Regions from separate parts of the Streptomyces sp. NPDC092369 genome, predicted to be linked through region 3. Evidence: riboswitches for the same ligand, from Rfam matches in the RefSeq annotation. Region 3 holds a riboswitch; each other region holds the start of a gene.

Region 1 (9,297 bases), on a different contig from region 3:
CGCCTGGCGGCTGCTTCTGTCGACCGGCGGCCGACTGCGCATCGACAAGCTCGCCGCCGAGGCCGGCTACAGCGACCGGCATCTGCGCAACCGCTTCCGCGCCGAGATCGGCCTCACCCCCAAGGCCGCCGCCCGGGTCATCCGCTTCGACCGCGCCCGACGCCGGCTGGCCGTCCGCCCCGGCCGCACCGACCTCGCGGGACTGGCCGCCGACTGCGGTTACGCGGACCAGTCACACCTCGACCGCGAGTTCGCGGCGCTGGCCTCCTGCTCGCCGAGCGTCTGGTTGGCACAGGAGTTCCGAAACATCCAAGCCGGGCACCATCCGCCCGCGTGACGCTGGGTGTGTCGACGGATCCACGTCACGGCGACTCAGCGAAAGGCGGCTCATCATGCCCGGCACTCCCAACTCCGCGACCACGCCCACCACTTCGAGCAACCCCGAGTCGGGCAAGCAGCCGCCCGCCCCGCAGGTCTGGCCGAGCCTGCGCGCCAGGGACGCCCGGGCACTGATCCGCTTCCTGGTCGACGCCTTCGGCTTCGAGGAGACCGTGGTCCACGGCGACGGCGACCTGGTCCAGCACGCCGAACTGGCCTGGCCCGAGGGCGGCGGCATCATGCTGGGCTCGGTCCGTGAGGACCAGGACCCCGCCAACTGCCCTACTCCGCCAGGCGCGTTCAGCGCCTACGTCGTCACCGCCGATCCGGACGCCGTCCATGCCCGGGCCAAGGCGGCCGGTGCCGAGATCACCACGGAGCTGCGGGTCACCGACTACGGCTCCCGTGACTTCGCGGCCCGCGACCCCGAGGGCAACCGCTGGTACTTCGGCACCTATCGCGGCGAACCGCGCTGAAGCGGAGCGTGCGGCCGGGGCGCAGGGGGCTGAGGCGGCAGGTGCCGGCGAATCAGCACGTCACGCCCCGCCGCCTCCGCCACTCTCCGCGACCGGCACCGGGAACAGCAGGCAGCTGCTGGTCGCGTGAGCCAGCAGGCGGTCCTTCTCGTCGAGCAGCGTCGCCTCGGCCAGCGCGGTCTGGCGGCCCCGGTTGACGACCCTGCCGACGGCACGCACCCGGCCCGTGTCCACGGTGATCCGGCGCAGGAACTTCACGGTCAGATCCAGCGAGGTGTACCCCATGCCGGCGGGAAGCGTGGACTGCACGGCGCAGCCCGCGGCAGAGTCGAGAAGGGTGGCGTAGACGCCGCCGTGCACGCTGCCGATGGGGTTGTAGTGCTCCTCCCCCGGCAGCAGGGAGAACACGGCGTGCCCCTCGGCCACCTCGTCGAGCGTGAAGTCCAGCGTGGCCGAGACGGGCGGCGCCGGCAGCCGGCCGCCCTGCACCGCACGGAGGAAGTCCAGGCCGGAGCCGTGTCCGACGGCCGCCGCCGTGACCGTGGGGTCCTCCCACTCGTACGTGCGTGTACGTCCCATGCCGTGCCGCCTCCCAGCTGACTTCGTCATTCGAAGCTAGCTGGACCGTCACCTGACTGTCAATGACGAAGCCAGGCCTCTACGATGGCGGAATGGAGTGGCTCGACGTCCGTACCGAGAACTGTCCCGTCCAGCGCACGCTCGATCTGGTCGGCGAGAAATGGACGCTGCTCGTGCTTCGGGACGCGGCGATCGGCGTGCGCCGGTTCGAGGAGTTCCGTCGACACATGGGGTTGTCGGAGGCGGTCCTCAGCGACCGGCTGCGCAAGCTCACCGCGGCCGGGATCCTCCGGACCGTCCCCTATCAGGAGCCGGGTCATCGCGTCCGCAACGAGTACCGGCTGACCCGCAAGGGCTGGGACCTCTGGCCGGTCCTGGTCGCCCTGCGCCAGTGGGGCGACACCTACGACCCCGACCCCGAGGGTCCCGTCCTGGACATGCGGCACACCGACTGCGGGGCGCCGGTACGGGTCGTCGTCGAGTGCGCCGACGAGCATGTACCGCTCACGCCGAGGGACGTGACCGCGCGGCCGGGGCCGGGTGCGCGACCGTATCGGAGCCCGGTCGTCCCGAAGTGAGACCCGGACGTTGACCGTTCGGCCTCTGTCCACGGCGGCGTGGGCGGGGCAGGCTGGTGCACAGGGGACATCTCCCTTCTGCGCCCGTCTGTGCCAGAGAGGCGAACGGCCATGGAGCAAGTGATCGTCGCGCGTACCGACCGGTCGACGAGCAGCCGGGACGCGGTCGAATGGGCCAGCCGTGAGGCGCTGTTGCGCGGGCTGCCCCTGTGCGTGCTGCACGATCCCCAACCGGACCCGGCCGAGGCCAAGTTGGTCGTGCTGGGCATGCACCGGGCGGCCTCACGACCGTCCCTTCCGGCGAGCGTCCCCGTCTCGATCACTCCGGTGGTGCTGGTACCGGAGAACAGCGGCCGGCCCTTCACCCGGCCCTCGGGCGTCGTCCTCGGCCTCGACGCCCATGATCCGGCGAGCGCGGCGATCGACTTCGCCTTCGACAGCGCACGGCTGCGCGGGACGCGCCTGCATGTCGTCCACGCCTGGCGACTTCCCCCGAGCGCGGCCGAGTTCCCGTTCGCCGTGCCGGAACAGGACCGGGCCACCTGGGAGGACCACGAGGTCCAGCTCCTGGCCGACGCGTTACGCCCCTGGCGGAGCAAGTACCCGGACGTTCCGGTACTTGAGGACGTCGTCCTGCTCCCGCCCGCCGAGGCCCTCCTGAACCATTCCGCGAACGCGGCGCTGGTCGTGGTGGGTGCGAGGGCCGGCGGCGGGCGGGGCGACGTCACCACGGCGCTGCTGCGCGACACGACGTGCCCGGTCGCGGTCGTTCGCTGGTAGGCGGGTGCCGTGGCAAGTGCCGTCCAGGCCGCCTGGGATTCCCCGAGGGCTCGTCCCCTACGCGGCTACGCCAGCCCGAGTTCCCGCGCGCCCAGCGGCTCGAAGAAGCGCTCCACGTCGGCGTCGCTCACCTCGGCCAGGGTCGCCGGTGACCAGCGCGGATCGCGGTCCTTGTCGATGACCTGGGCGCGGATGCCCTCGACCAGGTCAGGTGTGGAGAGGAACGCGCAGGAGACGCGGTACTCCTGGTCCAACACCCGCTCCAGCGAGCCGAGTCGGCGGGCGCGGCGCATGGCGGCCAGGGTGACCTTGAGGGCGGTGGGCGACTTGGTGAGCAGGATCTCCGCCGTCTCCTTCGCGGCCGGGTCGCCGTGCGCGAGGAGGCGGTCGATGATCTCTTCCACCGTGTCAGCGGCGTAGCAGGAGTCGATCCACTCCCGCCGGCCCGCCAACTCCCCTTCCGGGGAAGGCCGTCCATGACGTTCGAGTGCTTCCCGGACGGGCAGGTCGGCCAGGTCCTCGACGAAGCCCGGGAGCGACTCGGAGGGCACGTAGTGATTCGCCAGCCCGCACGACAAGGCGTCCCCGGCGCCGACGTGCGCGCCCGTCAGGGCCAGGTGAGTGCCCAGCTCGCCCGGGACACGGGAGAGGAGATACGTACCGCCGACGTCCGGCACGAAGCCGATGCCCGTCTCCGGCATGGCCACCCGCGAGCGCTCGGTGACGACGCGGACACTTCCGTGTGCGGAGATGCCGACGCCGCCGCCCATCACGATCCCGTCCATGACGGCGACGTAGGGCTTGGGGTAGTGCGCGATGCGGGCGTTCAGGTGGTACTCGTCCCGCCAGAAGGCGGCCGACGCGGTACCGTCGCCGTCACGGGCGTCGTCGTGGACGACTCGGATGTCACCGCCCGCGCACAGTCCCCGCTCCCCCGCGCCGGTGATGACGACGGCCTCGACGGAAGGGTCGGACTCCCAGGTGGTCAGGGCCTCGTCGATGCGGCGGACCATCGCGTGATCCAGGGCGTTGATGGCCGTGGGGCGGTTGAGGGTGATGTGGGCGGACCGGCCGGCGGTGGTCAGCAGCACCGATTCGCGCATGGTCTCCTTGGTTCCTTCCAGAAGCCGGTGGACCCGCAGGTCACGGACGATCTTCCGACACCGTACGCGGAGACGGACAACACAAAGGCAGGGAGGTCCCAGCGCTCCCTGCCACTAACAACCTATAGCGCACTGGGGGCCTTGCGGCAAGGCCCCCTTCGTGGCGCACAATCACCGACCTGAGCCAAAACGGGCGGAAAAACGGGAGTCGCTGAGTGCGTGTGCTGTTGTCGATCCATGAGCCGCGAGGATGTCCGGCCGGGGGCGGCGTGCGTCCCACGGTTGTCGATCAGGAGAAGGCGGCCGTAGCCGCGTGAGCCACGTCGACGTCGATCACATGGGCCCGGCCGGCCGGCGCCCAGCCACACCACCCCATCTTCGGAGCCTCGGAGCCAACGCCGTGAACCCCCTCACCACCAGCGCGTTCGACCTTCCCGACCGGCTGTCCGCGAAAGCGGACCCGGCCCTGATCTCCGCCGACGAGCAGCACTTCGCAGCCATCGCGGAGTGCCTGGAGGAGTCGATCGCCGAGCTGACCGAGCGCCTCGACACCGCGCGCAAGGCGCCCGGCGGCCTCGGCCGGGAGGCGATGGACCGGGACACCGAGGTCCACCAGGTGACCGCCCGGCTGCGCACCCTGCGCCGCTTCGGCCTGGATCTGTGCCTGGGGCACATGGTCCTCGCGGACGGCTCCGAGCCCGTGTACGTCGGACGCCTCGGCCTCACCGACAGCACGGGCCGCCGGCTGCTGCTCGACTGGCGCTCCCCCGCCGCCGAGCCGTTCTTCGGCGCCACCCACGCCAACCCGATGGGTCTGTCGAGCCGCCGCAGGTACCGCTGGACCGAGGGCCGGATCAGCGACTACTGGGACGAGGTGTTCACCGCGGACGGGTTCGCCGGGCATGCCGCGCTCGACGACCAGTCCGCGTTCATCGCGAGCCTCGGCAGCAATCGGTCGGCGCGGATGCGGGACGTGCTCGGCACCATCCAGGCCGACCAGGACGCCATCATCCGCGCGGGATCCCGCGGCACGCTCGTCGTCGACGGCGGTCCGGGCACGGGCAAGACCGTCGTCGCCCTGCACCGCTCCGCCTATCTCCTGTACTCCGACCCGCGTCTCGGCCACCGCCGTGGCGGCGTCCTGTTCGTCGGTCCGCACCGGCCGTACCTGGACTACGTCTCCGACGTCCTGCCGAGCCTCGGTGAGGAGGGCGTGCAGACCTGCATCCTGCGGGACCTCGTCGCCGAGGGGGCGGCGGCCAAGGAGGAGAGCGACCCCGAGGTGGCCGCCCTGAAGTCGTCCGCGGACCTGGTGAAGGCGATCGAGAAGGCCGTCAGGTTCTACGAGGAGCCACCCGCCAAGGGCATGACGGTCACCACCCACTGGTCCGACATCCCGCTGAGCGCCGACGACTGGGCCGTGGCGTTCGACGCGGCCGAACCCGGTACTCCGCACAACGAGGCGCGCGAGCAGGTCTGGGAGGAACTGCTCACCCTCCTGATGGAGAAGCACGAGGGCGACGCCCCGACCACCCTGTTGCGCAAGTCGCTGCTCCAGAACCGGGCGCTGCTGACGGCCTTCAACCGCGCGTGGCCGCTGCTCGAAGCGACCGACCTGGTCGGCGATCTGTGGACGGTCCCCGCCTATCTGCGGATGTGCGCTCCCTGGCTGGACCGCGACGACGTCCAGAAGCTGCAGCGCGCGGAGGCCCAGGCCTGGACGGTGTCCGACCTCCCCTTCCTGGACGCGGCACGGCAGCGGCTCGGCGACCCGGAGGCGGCGCGGCGCGAGCGCCGCCACAAGGCAATCCTCGCCGCCCAGCGCGAGCGCATGACCCAGGTCGTCGACAACCTGATCGAGGCCGTGTCCACCTCGGGCGACGACGGTGACGAGGGCATCGGCCTGGTGAAGATGCTGCGTGGCGAGGACGCCCAGGTCAGCCTGGTCGACGAGGCCGAACTGACCACCGTCGACCCGGACCTGCTGGCCGGACCGTTCGCGCACGTCGTCGTGGACGAGGCGCAGGAACTGACCGACGCCCAGTGGCAGATGCTGCTGCTGCGGTGCCCGTCCCGGAGCTTCACCATCGTCGGGGACCGCGCCCAGGCCCGGCACGGGTTCACGGAGTCCTGGCAGGAACGGCTCGAACGCATCGGACTCAACCGGATCGACGTGGCCTCGCTGAGCATCAACTACCGCACCCCTGAAGAGGTCATGGCGGAGGCCGAGCCGGTCATCCGGGCCGCGCTCCCGGACGCCAACGTCCCGACCTCCATCCGCAGCAGCGGTGTCCCCGTCGTGCACGGCCCCGCCTCGGATCTGAACTCGGTCCTCGACACCTGGCTCGCCGCACACGACGACGGCATCGCCTGTGTCATCGGTGATCCCACGTTCCGGGCGACGTCCCGAGTCCGCTCACTGACTCCCGAGCTGTCGAAGGGACTCGAGTTCGACCTGGTCGTCCTCGTCGACCCGGAGAAGTTCGGCGAGGGCATCGAAGGTGCGGTCGACCACTATGTGGCGATGACCCGGGCGACCCAGCAACTCGTGGTCCTCAGCAGCTGAGAACCCCGTCCACGACCAGCGCCGATCCGGTCCCGGGCGGGCCGGATCACCCTCCGGACGGCGGACGCGGCGCTTCGGTCCGCCGCGCCACCCCGTAGGCTGGCCCGTGCAGCTGGTTCGCCCCGTCCGCCAGGCGGGATGCGTCGCAAGAGGGAACCCGGTGGGAATCCGGGACTGCCCCGCAGCGGTGAGCGGGAACGACCGCCGTCATACGCACTGGGCCCACGGAGGGCTTGGGAAGCGACGGCCAGTAGGAGTCCGCCGGGAGACCGGAGGACGTGCCCGCGAGTCCGAAGACCTGCCAACTGCCCGCGTACGGCCGATTCGTGCGCGGACATCCCGGTGACCTCGTGGGCGGGTCGGCGTACATACCAGGCGGACGACCGCGCGGTTCCAACTGCCGCGCGGGGTCGTGACCGCCCGGTTTCGTCACCCTTCGCGCTCGTGTCCCGTCGCCGGGATCTCAGGGATCCATCTCGCGAAGGAGATCTCCGTGACCACCAGGACCGCAGCCGCGGCAGCGCGGGCCACCGTGTACGGCTACCCCCGCCAGGGCCCGAACCGGGAACTGAAGAAGGCGATCGAGGGCTACTGGAAGGGCCGCGTCACCGCCGACGACCTGCGCGCCACGGGCGCCGAGCTGCGTCGCACCAACTGGCGGGAGCTGGCGAAGGCCGGCGTCGACGAGGTGCCGACCGGCGACTTCTCGTACTACGACCACGTCCTCGACACCACCGTCATGGTCGGCGCCATCCCCGCCCGCCACCGCGCCGCCGTCGAGACGGACGCCCTGGACGGGTACTTCGCCATGGCGCGCGGCACCCAGGACGTGGCGCCGCTGGAGATGACGAAGTGGTTCGACACCAACTACCACTACCTGGTGCCCGAGTTGGGCCCCGACACCGTGTTCACCGCCGACTCGACCAAGCAGGTCGAGGAGTTGGCGCAGGCGCTGGCCCTGGGGCTGAGTGCCCGTCCGGTGCTGGTCGGTCCGGTCACCTACCTCCTGCTGGCCAAGCCCGCCCCTGGCGTGCCGGCGGACTTCGACCCGCTCACCCTGCTCGACCGGCTGCTGCCCGTGTACGCCGAGGTCCTCGCCGACCTGCGTGCGGCGGGCGCCGAGTGGGTGCAGCTGGACGAGCCCGCCCTGGTCCAGGACCGCACGCCGGCCGAGCTGAACGCCGCCACGCGCACCTACCGTGACCTCGGTGGCCTCACCGACCGGCCGAAGCTCCTGATCGCCTCCTACTTCGACCGGCTCGGCGACGCGTTGCCGGTACTGGCCAAGGCGCCGGTCGAGGGGCTCGCGCTGGACTTCACCGAGGCCGCCGCCGCCAACCTCGACGCGCTGGCCGCCGTGGGCGGACTGCCCGGAAAGCGGCTGGTCGCCGGCGTGGTCAACGGCCGCAACATCTGGGTGAACGACCTGTCGGCGTCCCTCTCCACCCTCGGCACCCTGCTCGGGCTCGCCGACCGGGTCGACGTGTCGGCCTCCTGCTCGCTGCTCCACGTGCCGCTCGACTCCGCCCGGGAGCGGGACATCGAGCCGCAGATCCTGCGCTGGCTCGCGTTCGCGAAGCAGAAGACGGCCGAGATCGTCACCCTCGCCAAGGGTCTCGCCCAGGGCACCGACACGATCGCCGCCGAACTCGCCGCCAACCGCGCGGACTTGGCCTCCCGCACCGGCTCACCGATCACGAACGATCCGGCGGTACGGGCCCGCGCCGCCGCCGTCACGGAGGCCGACGCCCGCCGCTCCCAGCCCTACACCGAACGTGCCGCGGCCCAGCGTGCCCACCTCGGCCTGCCGCTGCTGCCGACCACCACGATCGGCTCCTTCCCGCAGACCGGTGAACTGCGCACCGCCCGCGCCGACTTGAGGGCGGGCCGGGTCGACATGGCCGGCTACGAGGAGCGCATCAGGGCCGAGATCCAGGAGGTGATCTCCTTCCAGGAGAAGACCGGCCTGGACGTCCTCGTGCACGGTGAGGCCGAACGCAACGACATGGTCCAGTACTTCGCCGAGCAGCTGACGGGGTACCTGGCCACGCAGCACGGCTGGGTGCAGTCCTACGGCACCCGTTACGTCCGGCCGCCGATCCTGGCCGGCGACATCTCCCGCCCCGAGCCGATGACCGTGCGCTGGACGACGTACGCCCAGTCCCTCACCTCACGACCGGTCAAGGGCATGCTCACCGGGCCCGTCACCATGCTCGCCTGGTCCTTCGTCCGTGACGACCAGCCGCTCGGCGACACTGCCCGCCAGGTCGCGCTCGCCCTGCGCGAGGAGGTCAACGACCTTGAGGCGGCCGGGACTTCGGTGATCCAGGTCGACGAGCCCGCGCTGCGCGAGACGCTGCCGCTGCGCGCCGCCGACCGCCCGGCCTACCTGGCGTGGGCCACGGAGGCGTTCCGGCTCAGCACGGGCGGGGTGCGGCCGGACACGCAGATCCACACGCACATGTGCTACGCCGAGTTCGGGGACATCGTGCAGGCCATCGACGACCTCGACGCGGACGTCATCAGCCTGGAGGCCGCCCGCTCCCACATGCAGGTGGCGCGCGAACTCGCCTCGTACGGCTATCCGCGCGAGGCGGGACCGGGCGTGTACGACATCCACTCGCCACGGGTGCCGGGCACGGAGGAGGCGGCCGATCTGCTGCGCACCGGGCTCAAGGCCATCCCCGCCGAGCGGCTGTGGGTCAACCCCGACTGCGGTCTGAAGACCCGCGGTTGGCCCGAGACCCGGGCCTCGCTGGAGAACCTGGTCGCCGCCGCCCGCAGGGTCCGTGAGGAACTGCACGGGGCCTGACGCCTGGGCCCGATGCCGGTCCGGT
Region 2 (9,297 bases), on a different contig from region 3:
GGCCGGCGCGGGCACGTGCCGTGTCCAAGGGAGACTGACAGTTCACGCACCGCATCAGGAGGAGCCGCCCGTGACCAGTCGTGTCACCTTCATCTCGCCCGCGATGAGCACCTCGCTGCGCCAGGCGCGCTTCGACGACGGCGGCTCGATCGAGGCCGGCGGAGAGACGCGGGCCCGTGCCGTGGCCGGAGCCCTGCCTCCGGGTGCGCGGGTAGTCGTGGGTCCGAGCCTGCGCTGCCGCCAGACGGCAACCGCGCTGGGTCTCAACGGGTCGGAGGAAGCAGCGGAGTTGGCGGGGCTGGACGTGGGGCGCTGGCGGGGTCTCACCCTCGCCGAGGTCGGTGCCGGTGAGCCGGAGGCGGTGGCCCGATGGCTCGCCGATCCGGCGTCCGCCCCGCACGGCGGGGAGTCCGTCGAGGAGTTGTGCGCGCGGGTGGCGCGGTGGCTGGACGCGTCCCTCGGCGCGGACGGCCGTACTCTCGCCGTGGTCGAACCGGACGTCGTACGGGCCGTGGTGGTGCACGCGTCGGACGCGCCCGCGGCGGCCTTCTGGCGGCTGGACGTACTGCCGTTGACCGCTACCTCGCTGAGTGGGCGTGCAGGCCGCTGGAACGTGCGGATCGGGCAGCCGCTGGAGACGGCCGAGGCGGCTGAGGTCCCGTCGGCCGGTGGTTCATGAGGCCGGGTCCCGGTGTCGGCGTAACAGCGCGGCGATCGCGCAGCGCAGCCAGTCGATGTCGGCGTCCGGGTCCGTGTGCGTCGACGCGGCTTCGCAGGTCCCGGGCGGTGCCGCGACCAACTCCAGCAGTTCCCGCAGGAGTTGCTCGGTCCGCTCACCTTCTCGCCGGGTCGTCGTCGGCGGGACTGACGGGAGAACGCGAGAGGGCCCCCGGACGATTCGGCGGGCCCTCTCGTCAGGTCGGTCGTGTCAGTGCGGTGCGGGCACCGCCGTACCCGCCGTGACCCGGGCGGGCTTCGGGTTCAGCAGCCGTTCGGCCAACTCGCCGAAGGCCAGGCCGAATCCGCCCCACAGAGTGATCTGCATGGCCAGCGCGGAGAGCCGGAAGCGCCACAGCACGGTGGCCGGGAAGTCCGCGGGGACCTCGTTGATGACCGGCAGGAACGCGTACGCGAGCCCGATCACCAGGGCGAACGCGGCGAGCGCGACGACGGTCGCGTACCAGGTGCCCAGGCTCGGCGCGAGCCGCTTGCCGAGGATGGCCGCGGCGATCGCGAGGAGCACGCTGAGCACCATCATCAGGAAGTACAGGGTGGTCCGCTTGCCGATGGTGTCGGGGTCGCCGACCGCCGGCGGGTTGGCCGGGTACTTCAGGAACGGGACGACGTAGACGGCCAGCAGGGCGCAGCCGGACAGCAGCAGCGCGGTGGCCCGCGGGCTGAACCGGCCGACGCGGCCGAGCGCGAAGCAGAAGGCGAGCGCGGCGATGCCGCCGAACGCGACGCCGTAGATCAGGACACCGGTGGCCAGGCCCGCGGTGGACTGCAGGGAGCGGGAGACGATCTCCATCTCGTGCTCGTGGGAGTGCGCGTCCTCGAAACCGATCGCCTTGTCGACACTCGGTTCACCGAGGAAGTAGGCGACGACGAGAGCGAGCACGCCGGCGGCGAGGCCGGCGAGCATGCCCCGCACGAGAAGGTTTCGCACCGTTGCGGAGTTCATGTGAGTGCTGGTTTCCCTCGGGTCAGTGGCAGGGGAAGCCGAGCAGGTGACGGGCGTCGTGCACCCACTCGTGGACGTCCGAACCGGACACGAGGGAGGTGGCGCCCTGTTCGGCGCCGACGAAGTAGAGCAGGACCAGCATCAGGATGCCGAAGAAGACCGCCCAGGGGACGATCGCGCCGATCGGCAGCTTGGCGGGGAGAGCGGGGGTGGTGGCTGTCGGCTGAGCGACGTGCTGCGCCATGGCAGGGCCTCCTCTGGGAGTTCGCGTCCCATCTCGGTGGTGCACAGGACGACGGCTACGGGTCTGACTCGCCCCCCTCCGCTAAAGGGGTGGCACACAGTGGCGCGACCGTGCCGGACTCCCACCGGCTTCCGTTTTGGCGTCGTCGATATCAGAGTGACCGTACCGTGTGTCGCGAACATGGCCAATACCGCGCTACCTGGGGTGATGCGGCTCTCGTCTGCGGGGCGGCCCGGAGTGTCGGCCTCCGTCGTCAATTCACCGCGCGCACAAGCCGGTTCGGGCGCCACGCGATCGGCGGTCCCGCGCGCGTACCTTTTCCCGGGCCGACGGCCACATCGGGGTAGTCGGAGAGCACCTTCGGGAGGGTGACGGGCAGTTGGCCCTGCCGGTGGCGCCGGAGCAGGTCGAGCAGACAGGGGTCGGACCTGGACGCGACCGCGTCACGGGGTCAGTACGATCTTGCCGGCGACGGTCCCGGACTCGGCGAGCCGCATGGCCTCGGCGGTGCGGGCCAGCGGAAGTTCGGCGGCGATGCGGGCGGTGACCTCGCCGCGCTCCAGGGCCGCGAAGACCTGGGTGAGGTCGGCGCGCAGCCGGTTCCGGAACGCGTTCTTGGCCAGGGCCCGGCCCGCCCAGACGTTGTAGAAGTAGGCGTGGCGGCCGTTGGGCAGGGCGTTCCACAGCCAGACGCGGCCGAGCAGCTTGAACACGGGCCACTGCTTGGATCCCTGGTCGTCCCGGGTGGCGGCGCTGCCGTAGGAGACGAGCGTGCCGCCGGGCGCGAGCAGGCGCCAGGAGTCGACGATGCCGTGCCCGCCGACGTGGTCGAAGACGGCGGCCACTCCGTCGGGGGCGAGTGCGCGGATGCGCGCGGCGACGTCGTCGGCGCGGTAGTCGACCGGGATCACTCCCTGCTCGCGCAGGGCGTCGTGGTGCCGTACGGAGGCGGTGCCGATCACCTTCGCCCCGGCGGCGCGGGCGAGTTGGACCAGGACGGAGCCGACGCCGCCGTTGGCGCCGAGCACCACGACGGTCCGGCCCGCACGCACGCGTGCCTTGCGGTGGAGCATCTGCCAGGCGGTGATGCCGTTGAGGACCATCGTCTCGGCCTCCGCGGCGCCGATCCCGTCGGGGACCTCCACGGTGTCCGCCGCGTCGACGACCACGTGGCTCGCCCAGCCGCCGACCTTGAGGAGCGCGGCCACCCGGGTGCCTATCAGCTCGGTGCCGACGCCCTCGCCGGCCGCCACCACCGTGCCGACCAGGTCGTAACCCGGCACGAAGGGGAACGCGGGCTGGTCGTAGTACCGGCCGCGGCGCATCTGCTGCTCGGCGAAGGAGACTCCGGTCGCCTGCATACGGATCACGACCTGTCCCGGGCCCGGGGCCGGGACGGTGCCCCCGGTGCGGATCTCCAGCCCCTCCGGCTCCACCGTGCCCGGCAGGACGACCTCGACGAGTCCTTCGTGTCGTTCGGTGCTCATGATGACCTCCACGTCGCTAGCGCTTGTCGCTTGAGTTAGAAGCTATAACCGTCGCAAGGGATAGTCAATAGCCAACGTGATAACCTCTAACTAAATCGCTCAGGGTGCCCTCAGGGGCGTGAACGGAGGCGGCCGTGGCGAGCACGAGGACGGAGACCCCGCGCGAGCGCTATCGCGCCCAGGTCCGAGCGGAGGTCAAGGAGCACGCGTGGCAGCAGATCGCCACGGCGGGAGCCTCCGGCCTTTCGCTCAACGCGATCGCCAAGCAGATGGGGATGAGCGGACCGGCGCTCTACCGGTACTTCGCCAACCGCGACGAACTGATCACCGAGCTCATCAAGGACGCGTACCGCAGCCTCGCCGACACCCTGCACACGGCCGCCGCTTCCGACGCCGACCTGGCCGGACTGGCCCACGCCATGCGCCGCTGGGCCCTGACGGACCCGCACCGGTACTTCCTTCTCTACGGCACGCCCATCCCGGGCTACCACGCTCCCGACACCACCACCGCGATCAGCGCGGAGATCATGGCGGTCCTGCTCGACGCCTGCGCCGAGATCCCCGTACGACCGCCGGCCGAGGGCCCGGGGGCGGCGTTCGCCGAGCATCTGCGGGAGCACGGGCACTGGGCCCGCGGCCACCCCGCCCCGCCGGAGGTACTGCACCGGGCGCTGACCGTCTGGACCCGGCTGCACGGCCTCCTCTCGCTCGAACTCGCCGGTCAGTTCAACGGGATGGGATTCGACCCGGACCTGCTGTTCGCGAGCGAACTGGAGGCGCTGACCACGCCGTAGACACCACCGGGGTTCCGCTGCCCCTCTCGAACGACGGGGGTCGCCTCGACGAGCGTCTTGCGGCCGTCGTCAGGGTCCTTGGCCGTGGTGATCGGACCACCGGCACGCAGCGTCACGAGCGTCTCGGCCATCGACGATGCGGACCGGCGGGGTCAGTTGCGACCAGGCCCACTGCATGTCGTCAGGCACCGGCTCGGTACGCAGCCGGGTCATCGCCTTCATCAGCCCCCCGCCCCCTGCGGTGTACGGGAGTTGAGAGAACTCGGCGCCGGCTTCTACGGACGATCGGACGGGCCCGTGGGGCCGGCGTCGACCGCCCACCAGGCGGGCGCGCACGCCACGGACGCGTCGATCAGGTCCTCCTTCGTGACCGACGGGTCGTCGAGCCAGGCCCTGATAGCGCCCGCGAAACCGTGGGCCATGAACTGCGCGATGACCTGGCGGTTGGCCTCGGGCAGTCCCGGGTGGGGGCCACGGGCCATGAACGCCAGGGCGTAGTCGCTGAAATGGCGCACAAGGGCCTCGTACACCCCGCTGTCCGCCGGATCGGCGAGGGTGTGCCGGTACACCTCGGCGAAGCGCTCGACGTGGTCGGCCACCTCCGTGACGGCCATGCGCAGCAACTCGTGGGCCGCGTACACGCCTTGTGCCCGCCACTCGTCCTCCAGCCGGTGGCCGCGCTCCAGGTCGGCTTGGAGCACCTGGATGAGCAGGTCCAGCGGGGAGCCGTAGCGGTTGTAGAAGGTCGCACGGGTGACCCCGGCGCGGCCGGCCAGCTCGGCGACGGAGATCCGCGAGACGGGCCGCAGCGCGGCGAGGTCGACGATGGCCTCCTCGAAGGCCTGGGTCGTGCGGGTGATGCGGGGATCGATCCGCTCGTTCAGCGTTCTGCCCTCCTCGGGGTCACGTTGCAGCCTGCCATGCGGAGTGATTTTATACACCTGTCAAATAGTGCGGCGAAAGGAACCGTCATGGCCTCGCACACCGCGATCTCAGCCCAAGAAGCCGCCGACCGGCTGGCCGTCCGCGAACTGGTGGACGCCTACGCGCACTGCGCGGACCGGCGGGATGCCAAGGGGCAGATGGCCCTGTTCACCGAGGACACCCGTTTCCTGGTGTTCATGGACGCCAAAGCGGCGGAGCCGACGCAGGAACTGCACGGCCGCGAGTCCCTCGCCCCGGTGTTCGAGAACCTCACCACGTATCAGGCGACCACGCACTTCAACGGCCAGAGCACGATCACCCTGGACGAAATCCGGGCCACGGGCGAGAGCTACTGCCTGGCCCACCACGTCTCCGTCGACGACTCCGGGCAGCGCACCCTCATGATCGCGTCGATCCGCTACCTCGACGAGTTCACCAAGCAGGGCGGCGACTGGTACTTCGCCGAGCGCCGCCTGATGGTCGACTGGACCGAGACGCGCCCCTCCACGCCGTGAGGCGTCACAGGACGGCGGCCTCCGCCGTCTCGTCCAGGGCGAGTCGACGTGCCACGGCGAGTCCCCACGGAATGCCGAGGAGGGCGACGAGCACGAGTCCCAGGACCACCGGCGCGGGTCGCGCGGCACCGAGGGCCAGGGCCGCGAGCGCGACGACGAAACCGGTGAGCGCCAGTGGACGGTAGAGCCGAGGTTCGTCCCGCCAGGCCTCCAGGCCGGTCGCGATGAGCATCGTCGCCGTCAGCACGACGGCGACGCCCACGCACAGGACCCAGGCCGTCGCGGCCGGCGTCCGGCTGTCGTGCGCGTGCTCGACCAGACCGACCATCGCCGCACCCATCGCCGTCACGGCCGCCGTGAGCGGCAGATGGATGAGCATCCACTGCGCGGTCACCCCACGGGTGCGCCTGGGCGGGCGGTGTCCGGCGAAGTCGAAGTACGTCCACCACGCGCCGAATCCGACCACCACGGCCACCAGGCCCACCGCGAGACCCATGGCGCTGGTCGGCTCGCCGACCAGCCCGTCCACGACACCCGTGACGGTCTCGCCGAGCACGATGATGATGAACAGCCCGAACCGCTCGGTGAGCGCGTCGCTGACGGCGAGCGCCGACGCCTCGGCCGGCACGGTCGCGACGGTCACCACCACGAACCCGACGAGATAGACGAGAGCCAGCAGCCCCCAGGCGAGCAGGCGGGCGTCGGCCGGCAGCAAGGCGCTGGCGAGGAGCACGACCGCACAGGCGGCCGTCCCGGCCACGTACAGCCGGCTGGACCTCAGGTACTGCGCCGGGCTGCCGCGCGAGGCCAGCAGCCAGAGCACGGCCAGCACGGCGAACAGGATGCCCGCGGCGACGGCGAAGTGGGCCCCTTCCTCACCGCCGGCCTCGGGGATGAAGGCCCCCATGGGGACCAGGACGAGGATCTGCAGCAGGAAGAGACTGCGGCCGCGGGCGTCGTCGTGTCCGTGCAGGTCGTGGTGGAGCGTGCCGTTGAGCCACGCGATCCACACCAGCGCGAACACCACGGCGAACTCGCCCAGCCCGTGCCAGGTGAGGTGGTCGGCCAGGTGGTGGGCGGCCTGGGCGACCAGCACGACCACGATGAGGTCGTAGAAGAGTTCCAACGGGCCGACCACCCGGTGCTGCGGCTGCTCGCCGTGGGCGCGCGGCGGTCTCCACAACTGGCGGCGCAGCCGGGCCCACCGCTCGTTTCGCGAGGTCATGAGGGGAGCCGGGGCGCTAGCGGACGAGATCCCGCGATACGGCCCACAGCCGGGCCGCGTTCTCCCGGTCCAGGGCGTACGGCGCGACGCCGGCGACGGCGCCCGCTCGCCCGTCGACCGGACGGGACGGCGCGCAGTCCTCGAAGTAGCGGCCGGTGACTCCTTCCACCGTCGGCGAGGCGGCCAGCAGCACGGAAGTCGCGGCGCCCTGCTCGACCGTCTTCTGCGGCGGCAGCGCGAGTTCGCCCGAGGCGAGGAAGGCGCCGACCTGCTCCATGTCCATGTGCCGGGCCAGCGAGGTGTCCGCGACATTGCCCGGCATCAGCGCGTTGACGGTGATGCCGTCGTCGGCCCAGCGCTCGGCGGCACCGACGGCGAACAGGACGTTGGCGGTCTTCGACTGCCCGTAGGAGGTCCAGGGGTCGTAGGGCCGGTAGCGGTAGTCCAGATCGTCGAAGACGACCGGTGAGAAGAGGTGGCCGATGGAGCTCACCGAGACCACCCGGGCGCCGTCCGCCGCCGCGAGCGCCGGGTGGAGGCCGACGGCGAGTGCGAAGTGGCCGAGGTGGTTGACGGCGAACTGCGGTTCCCTGCCGTCGGGCGTGCGGACGAGTTCCTGCGGAGCCATCAGGCCGGCGTTGTTCACCAGGATGTGCAGTGGGCCCTCCCAGGCCGCCACGAACTCCGCGACCGTCGACCGGTCGGACAGGTCGAGCCGACCCGCCGCCAACCGCCCTGCCGTGGGCGGCAGTTCCTTCTGCAGGCGCGCGACCACGTCGGCACCCGCGTCGGTGTTGCGCACCGCCAGCGTGACGTCGGCGCCCGCCGCGGCGAGCGCCCGGGCCGTCTCCACCCCGATGCCGGAACTTGCGCCGGTCACCACGGCCCGGCGGCCGTGCAGGTCGACGCCGTCGATCACCTCGGCGGCGGTGGTGCTCGCCCCGAACACGGGCGGTGTCTGAGGTACGGACATGAGGGGGTCTCCTGGTTCGAGCGACGTGCGTGCGTCCGTGCGGCCGGCCGTCTCAGCGGCCCGGGGGCTCTATTTTACAACTGTATATTAGAGCGCGGGACGGCACCCGGACACGCGGAAGGTCCCGGACACGACGAGCGCGTCCGGGACCTTCTCGGCACAGGTCGGTGGCGTCGGGAATCAGTCGAGCTTCTCGACCAACGCCTCGAACTGCCGCACCATGGCCGGCAGCGAGCGGCCGTCGATGTGGTTCATGACCCGCTTGCGGGCGCTCGCCAGGTGGACCGGATAGGCGGCCTCAAGCCGCTTCAGCCCCTCCGGGGTGATGGTCGCGACATTCCCTCGCGCGTCCCCCTCGAAGCGCCGCTTGACGACCTGCCCGCGGCTCTGCAGCGCGTCCACGACCCGGGTCATACGACTCGCGGACAGCGCGGTCGCCGAGGCGAGATCCGTCATCCGGAGCGACTGGTTCTCGGCCTCGGAGAGGTTCATCAGTACGACGTACTCGGTGAGCGTCAGTCCGGTCGACCGCAGCAGATCGTCGTCCAGCGAGCGGGGCAGCGCCACGATGACGCGCATCAGCGCACGCCAGAAGCGCTCTTCCTGGGCTGCGAGGGGATCTTCGGCGGTCATCTCCGCAGGTTAGCGTGCTCAAGCAAAGAACCTCAAGGTACGGCCGCACCACGAAACGCCTGGCCGCGGGCCGATAGCGTGCGTCGGCCCGCGGCTCCGGTGTGCGAATGGTCAGTTGCGGGCGTTCAGGAACCGGTCCGCCCAGTACGCGGTGCGGTCCAGGTAGGCCGTCTCGGCCGCCTCTCCGGTCAGTCCGTACGCTCCGTCGTACGTCCGGTAGTCGTGTCCGGCGGGCGGGGTGGCGTCGGCCGGTTCGATCGAACTGCCTTCGTGCCATTCGTTGAAGGACGTCACCGACACCCACGTCGGCGGGCCACCGGTCTCGGACGCGAGGGCGTTGCCCCACTGCCGGTCGTAGGCCGCGCCGCCGGCGCGGTCCACGGTGGGGGTCGTGTTGCCGGGTACCGCCCGGTCGTCGATGTACCCGGGTGCGACGGACGGGGACCAGATGAGGTTGTTGGCGCGGGCGTAGTCCCCGGCCTGCTTCCAGCCCGGGGCGGTGGCACCGGCGATGCCGTCGTAGGTGTACAGCCCGGAGAAGTGCTGGATCTTGCTGGTGTCCGTGGTCTGCGCGAGCACGATGCTGTTGCCGGTGACCTGGTCCAGTGCCGTCCAGTCGGTGACGTCGAGACTGCTGAAGACGTAGAAGGCGCCCTTGTCACCGTGGTCGGCGGAGCGGTAGAAGGCGGGGTGGCCGCCGTAGGTGGTGTTGATGTACCGGATGTCGTCGGCGGTCGAGGCCCCGGTGCGCCCGGCGTACGGCTCCAGATGCCAGGCCACCTTGACGCCCTCCTTCTGCGCGGCGTCCAGGACGCCCCGGG
Region 3 (9,297 bases):
GGGGAGTCGAAGGGCAGGCGGAGTTTGAAGAAGACGTCCTGCAGGCCCATGGCACCGAGGCCGACCGGACGCCATTTCGCGTTGGAGCGGCCCGCCTGCTCGGTCGGGTAGAAGTTGATGTCGACGACCCGGTCGAGGAAGGTGACGGCCGTGCGGACGGTCTCGTCCAGCCGGTCCCAGTCGATGTCCCGGCCGACCACGAAGGCGCCGAGGTTGACCGAGCCCAGGTTGCAGACCGCGGTCTCGCCGTCGTCCGTGACCTCCAGGATCTCCGTGCAGAGGTTGGAGGAGTGGACCGTGTGGCCCGGCTCGGCGGTCTGGTTGGCGGTGCGGTTGGCGGCGTCCTTGAAGGTCAGCCAGCCGTTGCCGGTCTGCGCCAGGGTGCGCATCATGCGGCCGTAGAGGTCGCGGGCCGGGATGGTCTTGCGGGCGAGCCCGGCGGCCTCCGCCTTGCGGTAGGCGGCGTCGAACTCCGCGCCCCACAGGTCGACCAGCTCGGGCACGTCGGCGGGGGAGAACAGCGACCAGACGCCGTCATCGTTGACCCGGCGCATGAACTCGTCCGGGATCCAGTGCGCGAGGTTCAGGTTGTGCGTACGGCGGGCGTCCTCGCCGGTGTTGTCCCGCAGCTCCAGGAACTCCTCGATGTCGGAGTGCCAGGTCTCCAGGTAGACCGCGGCGGCGCCCTTGCGCCGGCCGCCCTGGTTCACGGCGGCGACGGAGGCGTCGAGGGTCTTGAGGAACGGGACGATGCCGTTGGAGTGCCCGTTCGTGCCGCGGATCAGTGAACCCCGGGAGCGGATGCGGGAGTAGGCGATGCCGATGCCGCCGGCGTGCTTGGAGAGGCGGGCGACCTGGTGGTAGCGGTCGTAGATGGAGTCCAGCTCGTCGAGTGGGGAGTCGAGGAGGTAGCAGGACGACATCTGGGGGTGCCGGGTGCCGGAGTTGAAGAGGGTGGGGGAGGACGGGAGGTAGTCGAGCCGGCTCATCAGGCGGTAGAGCGCGGCGACTTCGTCCAGGGCGCGGGTGCTGTCGTCCTCCGCGAGACCGGCCGCGACGCGCAGCATGAAGTGCTGCGGGGTCTCGACGACCTTGCGGGTGATGGGGTGGCGCAGCAGGTAGCGGCTGTGCAGGGTGCGCAGGCCGAAGTAGCCGAAGCGGTCGTCGGCCGTGCGGTCGATCAGTTCGTCGAGGCGGGCCGCGTGGAGGCGGACGAACTCGGCGGTGCGGTCGGCGATGAGGCCCTCGCGGTGGCCGACGGCGACGGACTCGGTGAACGACGTCACGCCCTGCGACGCGGCCTCGGCGCGGATCGAGAGGGTCAGCAGCCGGGCGGCGACCTGCGAGTAGGCGGGGTCCTCCGAGATGAGACCGGCGGCGGCCTCCGTGGCCAGCTCGCGCAGTTCGGCCTCGTCGGCCCGGGCGGAGCGGCCGCGCAGCGCGGCGGCGGCGACCCGGCCGGGGTCGGCGTCGGGGAGGTCGGCGGTCAGCTCGGTCAGGATCCGCAGCAACGCGGTACCGGGGCCGTCGGTCTCCGGCGCGGTGACTGAAGCCGGGTCGGCTGGCGCGATGGTCACGTGGGGCTCTCCCTCGCTGGGCACGGGGGCCTGGCGGAGGGCAGGGGGCAGCCACGAGCGCACGACGGCGTCGCGTCCCCGGCCCATTCCACGAGGCCCGGACGTCTGGCACCCGGACCACGTCGGTCGGGCGCACTGTCGGCAGGTCCTCGGACTGACGCCCATACGTGTGCGAACACGCATGAGTACACCGTTGCGGGACAGTTCCGGATTCGCACCGGATTCCCCTGCGACGACAGCGAGCACGAGCATACATCTTGTGTTGGGTTGTAGTAGCACCCCTAGATGTTGTGTCGTGTGCCGACTTCGGAGCGTGTCAGAACGTCAACTGATAGGTGAGCAGCACGAAGTCGGCGGCCTCCGGAACGGGGTTCCAGTCGCGCTCCGGGACGCGGACGAAGCCGAGGCGTTCGTAGATGCGGTGGGCGGCGCGCATGGTCGGCTGGGTGGACAGGACGATGCCGGTGCAGCCCTCGGTGGCTCGCGCGCGGTCGACGCAGGCGCGGACGAGCGCTTCGCCCGCGCCTCTGCCGCGGGCCGCCCGGTCGACGGCGAGCATCCGGATCTCGGCCTCGGTGGGGCCGGCCCGCTCGGCCATGTGCGTGCCGGCCACGACGAAGGTGACTCCGCCGAGAATGCGGTCGTGATCGGCGGCGACGAGTACGTCGGCGGCGGCCGCCCGCTTGGCCACGTCTCTGAGCTCTCCGAGGTACCAGTCGCTGTCCCCGAAGGCCAGCAGGTCGTCCTGGAGGTAGGCCTGGGCGGTGATCTCGCCGAGGGTCTCGTATTCGGTGGGGCGCGCTGCCCGGATCACGATGTCCATGCAGGCGAGTGTGCCCGACGGGTACGACAACGGGCCGCCGGATTTCCTCCGGCGGCCCGATGAGCGGGAGCGCCTAGTGCGAGGTCCCCGCCGTGGCCGGCGGCAGTTCCACCGCCACGCCCGGGTCGCCCGCGTCCGCCGTGTAGTCGCCCGGTTGCGTCTCGTCCACGCCCTCCGGGGCCTTCAGTGCCTTCAGGGCGAAGGTCAGGACCACCGTGACGACCACGTTCAGCACGAACGCCGTGAGGCCGATGTAGCCGATCTCGCCGATGCCCGGGATCTCCTTGGAGGAGCCGCCGAAGTGCTTCTGGGTGGGGGAGGCGACTCCGTACGCGGCGGCCGTGCCGTAGATCATGCCGACCGCCCAGCCGGCGAGCAGGGCCCAGCGGTGGAACCAGCGGGTGAACAGGCCGCCGACCAGGGCCGGGAAGGTCTGCAGGATCCAGATGCCGCCGAGCAGCTGGAAGTTGATGGCGACCGTCTTGTCCATCGTCAGGACGAAGACCAGCGCGCCGACCTTCACCAGGAGGGACACCAGCTTGGAGACCTTGGTCTCCTGGGCCGGCGTGGCGTCCGGCTTGATGAACTCCTTGTAGATGTTGCGGGTGAAGAGGTTCGCGGCCGCGATGGACATGATGGCCGCGGGCACCAGAGCGCCGATGCCGATCGCCGCGAAGGCCACGCCCGCGAACCAGTCCGGGAACATGTCCTCGAACAGCTGCGGGATCGCCAACTGTCCGTTGCTGACCTTGACTCCGGCCGCGATCGCCATGAATCCGAGCAGTGCCAGCAGGCCGAGCATCAGCGAGTACAGCGGCAGGATCGTGGTGTTGCGGCGGATCACCTCACGGCTCTTGGAGGAGAGCGTCGCGGTGATCGAGTGCGGGTACATGAAGAGCGCCAGCGCGGAGCCCAACGCCAGGGTGGCGTACGTCCATTGGCCGGCCTCGGCCGGTGCGAGGGCGCCTCGTGGCTTGCCGGTCGCCGGGTTGGTCTGCGCGAACGCCTCGCCGGCCTTGGCGAAGATGTCGTCGAAGCCGCCCAGCTTGATCGGGATGTAGATGATCGCCACCGCGATGACGATGTAGATCAGCGTGTCCTTCACGAACGCGATCAGCGCGGGCGCGCGCAGTCCCGAGGAGTAGGTGTACGCCGCGAGCACGCCGAAGGCGATCAGCAGCGGGAGGTCCTTCACGAACCAGTTGGTGTCGTCACCGCCGCCGACGCCCATCACGTCCAGCACCGCCTGGATGCCGACGAGTTGGAGCGCGATGTACGGCATCGTCGCGAGGATGCCGGTGACCGCGACCGCGAGCGACAGGCCCTTGGAGCCGAACCGGCCGCGCACGAAGTCGGAGGTCGTCACATAGCCGTGCTTGTGCGAGACCGACCAGAGGCGGGGCAGGAAGGTGAAGATCAGCGGGTAGACGAGGATGGTGTACGGCACCGCGAAGAAGCCCGCCGCGCCGGCCGCGTAGATCGCCGCCGGGACCGCGACGAACGTATACGCGGTGTAGAGGTCGCCGCCGAGCAGGAACCAGGTGATCCAGGTGCCGAACGACCGTCCGCCCAGGCCCCATTCGTCGAGGCTGGCCTCGTTCTCGGCCCGGCGCCAGCGGGCGGCCAGGAAGCCGACGACCGTGACGGCCACGAAGAAGAAGATGAAGACGGCGAGCGCCACGCCGTTCACGCCGTCGTTCACTTCGCGCTCCCCTTCGTGCGGGCGCGCTGGTCACGCTGCCACAGCTGGTACGCGGTCATGGTCAGCGCGGTGGAGATCAGCACCCACAGCATCTGGTACCAGTAGAAGAAGGGGATGCCGATGAACGTCGGGTCGGTCTTGGCGTACGAGCCGACCCAGAGCATCGCCACGAACGGGGCGATCAGGCAGAGGGCGATCACCACGCGGGCCGGTGTCACCACCGGTGGTTTCACTTCGGGTACATCTGACATTCCGCGGCTCCGTCCCCTCACTGGCCACCAGGGATCGCCTGTGATCACCTGGGTAACGCGCAGGCAATGTAGGTCACGGTGTCACGGATGCGGAAGACCTCGTCCGCATATCGGTATGTCGATTCTGTGAAGGCCCGACAGATGGCCCAACGGGGCTCCGCGAAAGGCTCTCAGCAGCAACGGAAGCCCTGTCGCGGATCCGCTTCCTGACGGTCCGTGCGCATCCGCTCGAAGGCCCTCCGGGTGGGCACCTCGGCCTGCGGATGGCCCGTGCGCAGGTGGAGGACGTAGCGGTCGTACGCCGACTCGTCGGTCAGCTCGCGCACGTACCAGCGCACGCTCCTAAACGCTCGTCGGAGTCGCCGCATCGCGTTCCTCCTCCTTCTCGGTCCGGGTCGGGAACAGGCCGGCCGGGGCGGTGAGCTTCGACTCGACGTACGGCGACTCGCTCAGCGTGGACAGGGCCGGGCGGCGGACATGGCGGACGCAGACGCGGGCCGCGTCCGCGATCACCACGATGATCAGCACCGCGAGGACGGCCGTGAGGACGCCGTCCACCGTGGAGTTGGTGACCACCGTGTGCATGTCGTCCATGGTCTTGGCGGGCGGCAGCACCTTGCCGGAGTCGATGGCGTCCTGGAAGACCTGGCGCTGCTTGAAGAAGCCGACCCGCGGGTCGCCGGAGAAGACCTTCTGCCAGCTCGCGGTGAGGGTGACCGTGGCGTCCCAGGCGAGCGGGATCCCGGTGATCCAGGCCCACTTGAGGCGCCCGGACTTGACCAGGAGGGTCGTGCAGACGGCGAGGGCGACCGCCGCGAGAAGCTGGTTGGAGATGCCGAAGATCGGGAAGAGCTGGTTGATCCCGCCGAGCGGTTCGTGGACGCCGACCCACAGGAAGTAGCCCCACAGTGCGCACACGATCGCGCTGGTGATGGCCAGGCCCGGCTTCCAACTCACGTTCTTGAAGGGCCTGATGACGTTGCCGAGCATGTCCTGGAGCATGAACCGGCCGACCCGGGTGCCGGCGTCGAGCGCGGTCAGGATGAACAGCGCCTCGAACATGATCGCGAAGTGGTACCAGAAGGCCCGCAGGCTCCCGCCGGTGACCTTGGAGAAGATCTCCGAGACACCGACGGCCAGGGTGGGCGCGCCGCCGGTGCGCGAGAGCAGGCTCGACTCCTCGACCCGCTGCGCCGCCCGCGCGAGCGCGTCCGGCGAGATCTGGTACCCCCAACCCCCCACCACCTGCGAGGCGTTCTGCACGGTGGTGCCGATGACCCCGGCCGGCGCGTTCATCGCGAAGTACAGACCGGGGTCGATGATGCTCGCCGCGAGCAGCGCCATGATCGCGACCGAGGACTCCATCAGCATGGAGCCGTAGCCGATCATCCGGACCTGCGTCTCCTTCTGGATCATCTTCGGCGTCGTACCGCTGGAGATCAGCGCGTGGAAGCCGGACAGCGCCCCGCAGGCGATGGTGATGAAGACGAAGGGGAAGAGCGAGCCGGCGAAGACCGGGCCGTTGCCGTGCCGGGCGAAGTCGGTGACCGCGTCCATCCTCAGCGTCGGCAGGGCGATGACGACACCGAGGGCGAGCAGCGCGATGGTGCCGATCTTCATGAAGGTGGAGAGGTAGTCGCGGGGCGCGAGCAGCATCCAGACCGGCAGGATCGAGGCGATGAAGCCGTACGCGACCAGCCAGACCACCAGCGTCGCGGGCGCGAGGGTGAAGGTGTCGGCCCAGGAGGACTCGGCGACCCAGCGGCCCGCGACCAGGGCGAGCAGCAGCAGGCCCACGCCGATGAGGGAGACCTCGGCGATCCGGCCGGGGCGCAGGACCCGCAGGTAGAAGCCCATGAACAGGGCGATGGGGATGGTCATCCCGATGGAGAAGGTGCCCCACGGTGAGGCGGCGAGGGCGTTGACGATGACCAGGGCCAGCACGCCGAGCAGGATGATCATGATGGCGAAGGCGGCGATCAGGGCCGCCGCGCCGCCGAAGGGGCCGATCTCCTCGCGGGCCATCTGCCCCAGCGACCGGCCGTCGCGGCGGGTGGAGAAGAACAGCACCACCATGTCCTGGACGGCGCCGGCGAAGACGACTCCCGCGATGATCCAGATCGTGCCCGGCAGATAGCCCATCTGCGCGGCCAGGACGGGTCCGACCAGGGGGCCCGCGCCGGCGATGGCGGCGAAGTGGTGGCCGAGCAGGACGCGGCGGTCGGTGGGGTGGAAGTCGATGCCGTTGTCGAGGCGTTCGGCCGGGGTGGCCCGGGTGCCGTCGACCCTGAGCACCTTCTGCGCGATGAACTTCGCGTAGAAGCGGTAGGCGATGGCGTAGGTGCCGAGGGCGGCGGCGACCATCCAGGCGGCCGAGACGTCCTCGCCCCGGGAGAGCGCCAGTACGGACCAGCCGGTCGCGCCGATCAGCGCGACAAGGGTCCAGACGACGATGCTGCGGACGTTCGCGGTACGCACTGGGATGTCCTCCCGTCCATGCGGCGACGGGAGGAACGTAGAGCAGGAAAGGGAGTTGCGCTACACCGCGTGCACCACGCGGTGTGCGCTGTCGCAAGTCGCGACCGGCTCAGTGGCGCGAGTTGGCGAGTTACCCGTTCGGTCTGTCGAGTTGCAGGTTCAGTCCTGCGGGCGCTTGAGGCGGGCCACGAACTTGTAGCGGTCGCCGCGGTACACCGACCGCACCCACTCCACCGGCTGTTCGTCCCGGTCCAGCGAGTGGCGGGAGAGCATCAGCATCGGCAGGCCGACGTCGGTGCCGAGCAGGCCGGCCTCGCGCGGGGTGGCCAGCGAGGTCTCGATGGTCTCCTCGGCCTCGGCCAGGTGGACGTCGTAGACCTCGGCCAACGCCGTGTAGAGGGACGTGTACTTGACCAGCGACCTGCGCAGGGCCGGGAAGCGCTTGGCGCTGAGGTGGGTGGTCTCTATGGCCATCGGCTCGCCGTTGGCCATGCGCAGCCGCTCGATGCGCAGCACCCGGCCGCCGGTGGTGATGTCCAGCAGGTCCGCGAGCCGGTCGTCGGCGGTGATGTAGCCGATGTCCAGGAGCTGCGAGGTGGGTTCTAGGCCCTGGGCGCGCATGTCCTCGGTGTACGAGGTGAGTTGGAGCGCCTGCGACACCTTGGGCTTGGCGACGAACGTGCCCTTGCCCTGGATCCGCTCCAGGCGTCCCTCGACCACCAGTTCCTGAAGGGCCTGGCGGACCGTGGTGCGCGAGGTGTCGAACTCGGCCGCGAGGGTCCGCTCCGGCGGCACCGGCGTACCGGGCGTCTGCGTCTCCGTCATGTCGAGCAGGTGTTTCTTCAGGCGGTAGTACTTGGGCACGCGCGCGGTACGGACGGTCGCCCCACCCTCGTTCTCCGCACTGCTGACGTCGGTGCTCATGGTCTGCCTTCCCGCTCCGGATGCGGCTCGTTTCGTGATCCCCTCTGTATACCGTCGCCACCAGTTTTGGTCTAGTCCACAGAGCCAAGTGGTCTAGCGGAGGAGCGTACTCCGCAGCCAGGGTTTTCGCTGCCTTCTTACTTAAAGGTTCCTGCATATGTAGGTCCCATAACGGCTGGTCAGGGCGGTTTCGAGCACCCTTGACAGGGCATCTGGTCTGGTCCAAGCTCCCGGTACTGGTCTACACCACTGGTCCAGGTCCCGGCCTAACGCGATGCGGGGAGGCCAGGGGGGTTTGTGGCATCCCTGAGGAGGGTGGCGTGAAGCGCAAGCTGATAGCCGCGATCGGTATCGCGGGAATGATGGTCTCCATCGCGGCATGCGGGGACAGTGACAAGGACAAGGGGTCGGACAGCGCGGACGTCAAGTCGCTGACCGTCTGGCTCACCGTCGACGCGCAGAACAACTGGCCCGAGCTGGTGAAGGCCGCCGACGCCGCGATCGTGAAGAAGCACCCCGGCATCAAGATCAAGCACGAGTACTACGGCTGGCCGGACAAGAACACCAAGCTCGACGCGGTCCTGGCCACCGACAAGGTGCCGGACGTGGTCGAGATGGGCAACACCGAGATGCTGTCCTACATGGTCAAGGGCGCCTTCGCCCCGGTGGACGCGGCGAAGTTCGACAACTCCGCCGCGTGGCTGGACGGCCTCAAGGCCTCGGTGACGTACGACGGCAAGACCTACGGCGTGCCGTACTACGCGGGTGGCCGCGTCGGCAACTGGCGCAAGGACCTGTTCGCCTCGGTGGGCGTCAAGACCGCGCCGAAGACGTACGCGGAGCTCACCTCCGCGCTGGACAAGGTGCAGAAGAAGGAGGGCGACAAGTTCTCCGCCTGGTACCAGCCCACCCGTGACTGGTACGCGGCCATGTCCTACGTCTACGACGCCGGCGGCTCCATCGCCACGGAGAGCGGCGGCCAGTGGAAGGCCAACCTCTCCTCGCCGGAGTCCGTCAAGGGCCTCACCGAGTTCAAGAACGTCATCGACAAGTACATGCACGGTGACAAGACCAAGGACGAGTCCGACCGTTACATCGTCTACGGCCAGGGCAAGTCCGGCATGATCTTCGGTGCGGCCTGGGAGGGCGCGACCGCCGCCGACCCGAAGAACGACAAGACCGGCAAGCTCAAGGACAACCTCGAGAACTTCGTGATGCCCGGTCCGTCCGGCAAGAACATGCCGGTCTTCCTGGGCGGTTCCGACCTCGCCGTCCCGGTGAAGTCGAAGGCCCAGGGCGTCGCCGCCGAGTGGATCAACGCCTTCACCGGCACCACCGGCCAGAAGGGCCTGATCGCCAAGGGCAACCTGCCCAACAACAAGACCGATCTCGCCCCCCTGAAGTCCGACCCCGCCACCGAGGTCCCGGCCACCGCGGCCGAGTCCAGCTGGTTCGTGCCCATGGCACCGGGCTGGGGTCAGGTCGAGAAGGCGCAGGTCCTGCAGACCATGCTGCAGAGCATCGGCACCGGCAAGAAGTCCG

The links. A riboswitch is a leader RNA that binds a small molecule or an ion and turns the genes downstream of it on or off. The one in region 3 is predicted to bind cobalamin.
Region 1: it holds a riboswitch for cobalamin, as region 3 does, so the genes downstream of both, metE (5-methyltetrahydropteroyltriglutamate--homocysteine S-methyltransferase) here and ACIQI8_RS19745 (ribonucleoside-diphosphate reductase subunit alpha) in region 3, are expected to answer to the same signal.
Region 2: it holds a riboswitch for cobalamin, as region 3 does, so the genes downstream of both, ACIQI8_RS03365 (CbtB-domain containing protein) here and ACIQI8_RS19745 (ribonucleoside-diphosphate reductase subunit alpha) in region 3, are expected to answer to the same signal.

Annotation. Positions count from the first base shown of each region.
Region 1 covers NZ_JBIVQP010000001.1:739,490-748,786, forward strand. The annotation lists gene ACIQI8_RS03315 (helix-turn-helix domain-containing protein) at 1-337, shown strand, start outside; gene ACIQI8_RS03320 (VOC family protein) at 393-854, shown strand; gene ACIQI8_RS03325 (PaaI family thioesterase) at 915-1,433, opposite strand; gene ACIQI8_RS03330 (winged helix-turn-helix transcriptional regulator) at 1,526-2,011, shown strand; gene ACIQI8_RS03335 (universal stress protein) at 2,123-2,791, shown strand; gene ACIQI8_RS03340 (enoyl-CoA hydratase/isomerase family protein) at 2,857-3,894, opposite strand; gene helR (RNA polymerase recycling motor ATPase HelR) at 4,295-6,460, shown strand; cobalamin riboswitch at 6,557-6,781, shown strand; gene metE (5-methyltetrahydropteroyltriglutamate--homocysteine S-methyltransferase) at 6,954-9,272, shown strand.
Region 2 covers NZ_JBIVQP010000001.1:748,818-758,114, forward strand. The annotation lists gene ACIQI8_RS03355 (histidine phosphatase family protein) at 71-679, shown strand; gene ACIQI8_RS03360 (CbtA family protein) at 929-1,681, opposite strand; gene ACIQI8_RS03365 (CbtB-domain containing protein) at 1,704-1,925, opposite strand; cobalamin riboswitch at 1,961-2,110, opposite strand; gene ACIQI8_RS03370 (medium chain dehydrogenase/reductase family protein) at 2,369-3,412, opposite strand; gene ACIQI8_RS03375 (TetR/AcrR family transcriptional regulator) at 3,547-4,206, shown strand; gene ACIQI8_RS03380 (TetR/AcrR family transcriptional regulator) at 4,482-5,147, opposite strand; gene ACIQI8_RS03385 (nuclear transport factor 2 family protein) at 5,178-5,645, shown strand; gene ACIQI8_RS03390 (low temperature requirement protein A) at 5,650-6,870, opposite strand; gene ACIQI8_RS03395 (SDR family NAD(P)-dependent oxidoreductase) at 6,887-7,843, opposite strand; gene ACIQI8_RS03400 (MarR family winged helix-turn-helix transcriptional regulator) at 8,024-8,476, opposite strand; gene ACIQI8_RS03405 (ThuA domain-containing protein) at 8,588-9,297, opposite strand, start outside.
Region 3 covers NZ_JBIVQP010000003.1:621,292-630,588, reverse strand. The annotation lists gene ACIQI8_RS19745 (ribonucleoside-diphosphate reductase subunit alpha) at 1-1,577, opposite strand, end outside; cobalamin riboswitch at 1,700-1,846, opposite strand; gene ACIQI8_RS19740 (GNAT family N-acetyltransferase) at 1,894-2,400, opposite strand; gene mctP (monocarboxylate uptake permease MctP) at 2,474-4,102, opposite strand; gene ACIQI8_RS19730 (DUF3311 domain-containing protein) at 4,099-4,353, opposite strand; gene ACIQI8_RS19725 (CstA-like transporter-associated (seleno)protein) at 4,524-4,721, opposite strand; gene ACIQI8_RS19720 (carbon starvation CstA family protein) at 4,696-6,831, opposite strand; gene ACIQI8_RS19715 (GntR family transcriptional regulator) at 6,991-7,755, opposite strand; gene ACIQI8_RS19710 (extracellular solute-binding protein) at 8,076-9,297, shown strand, end outside.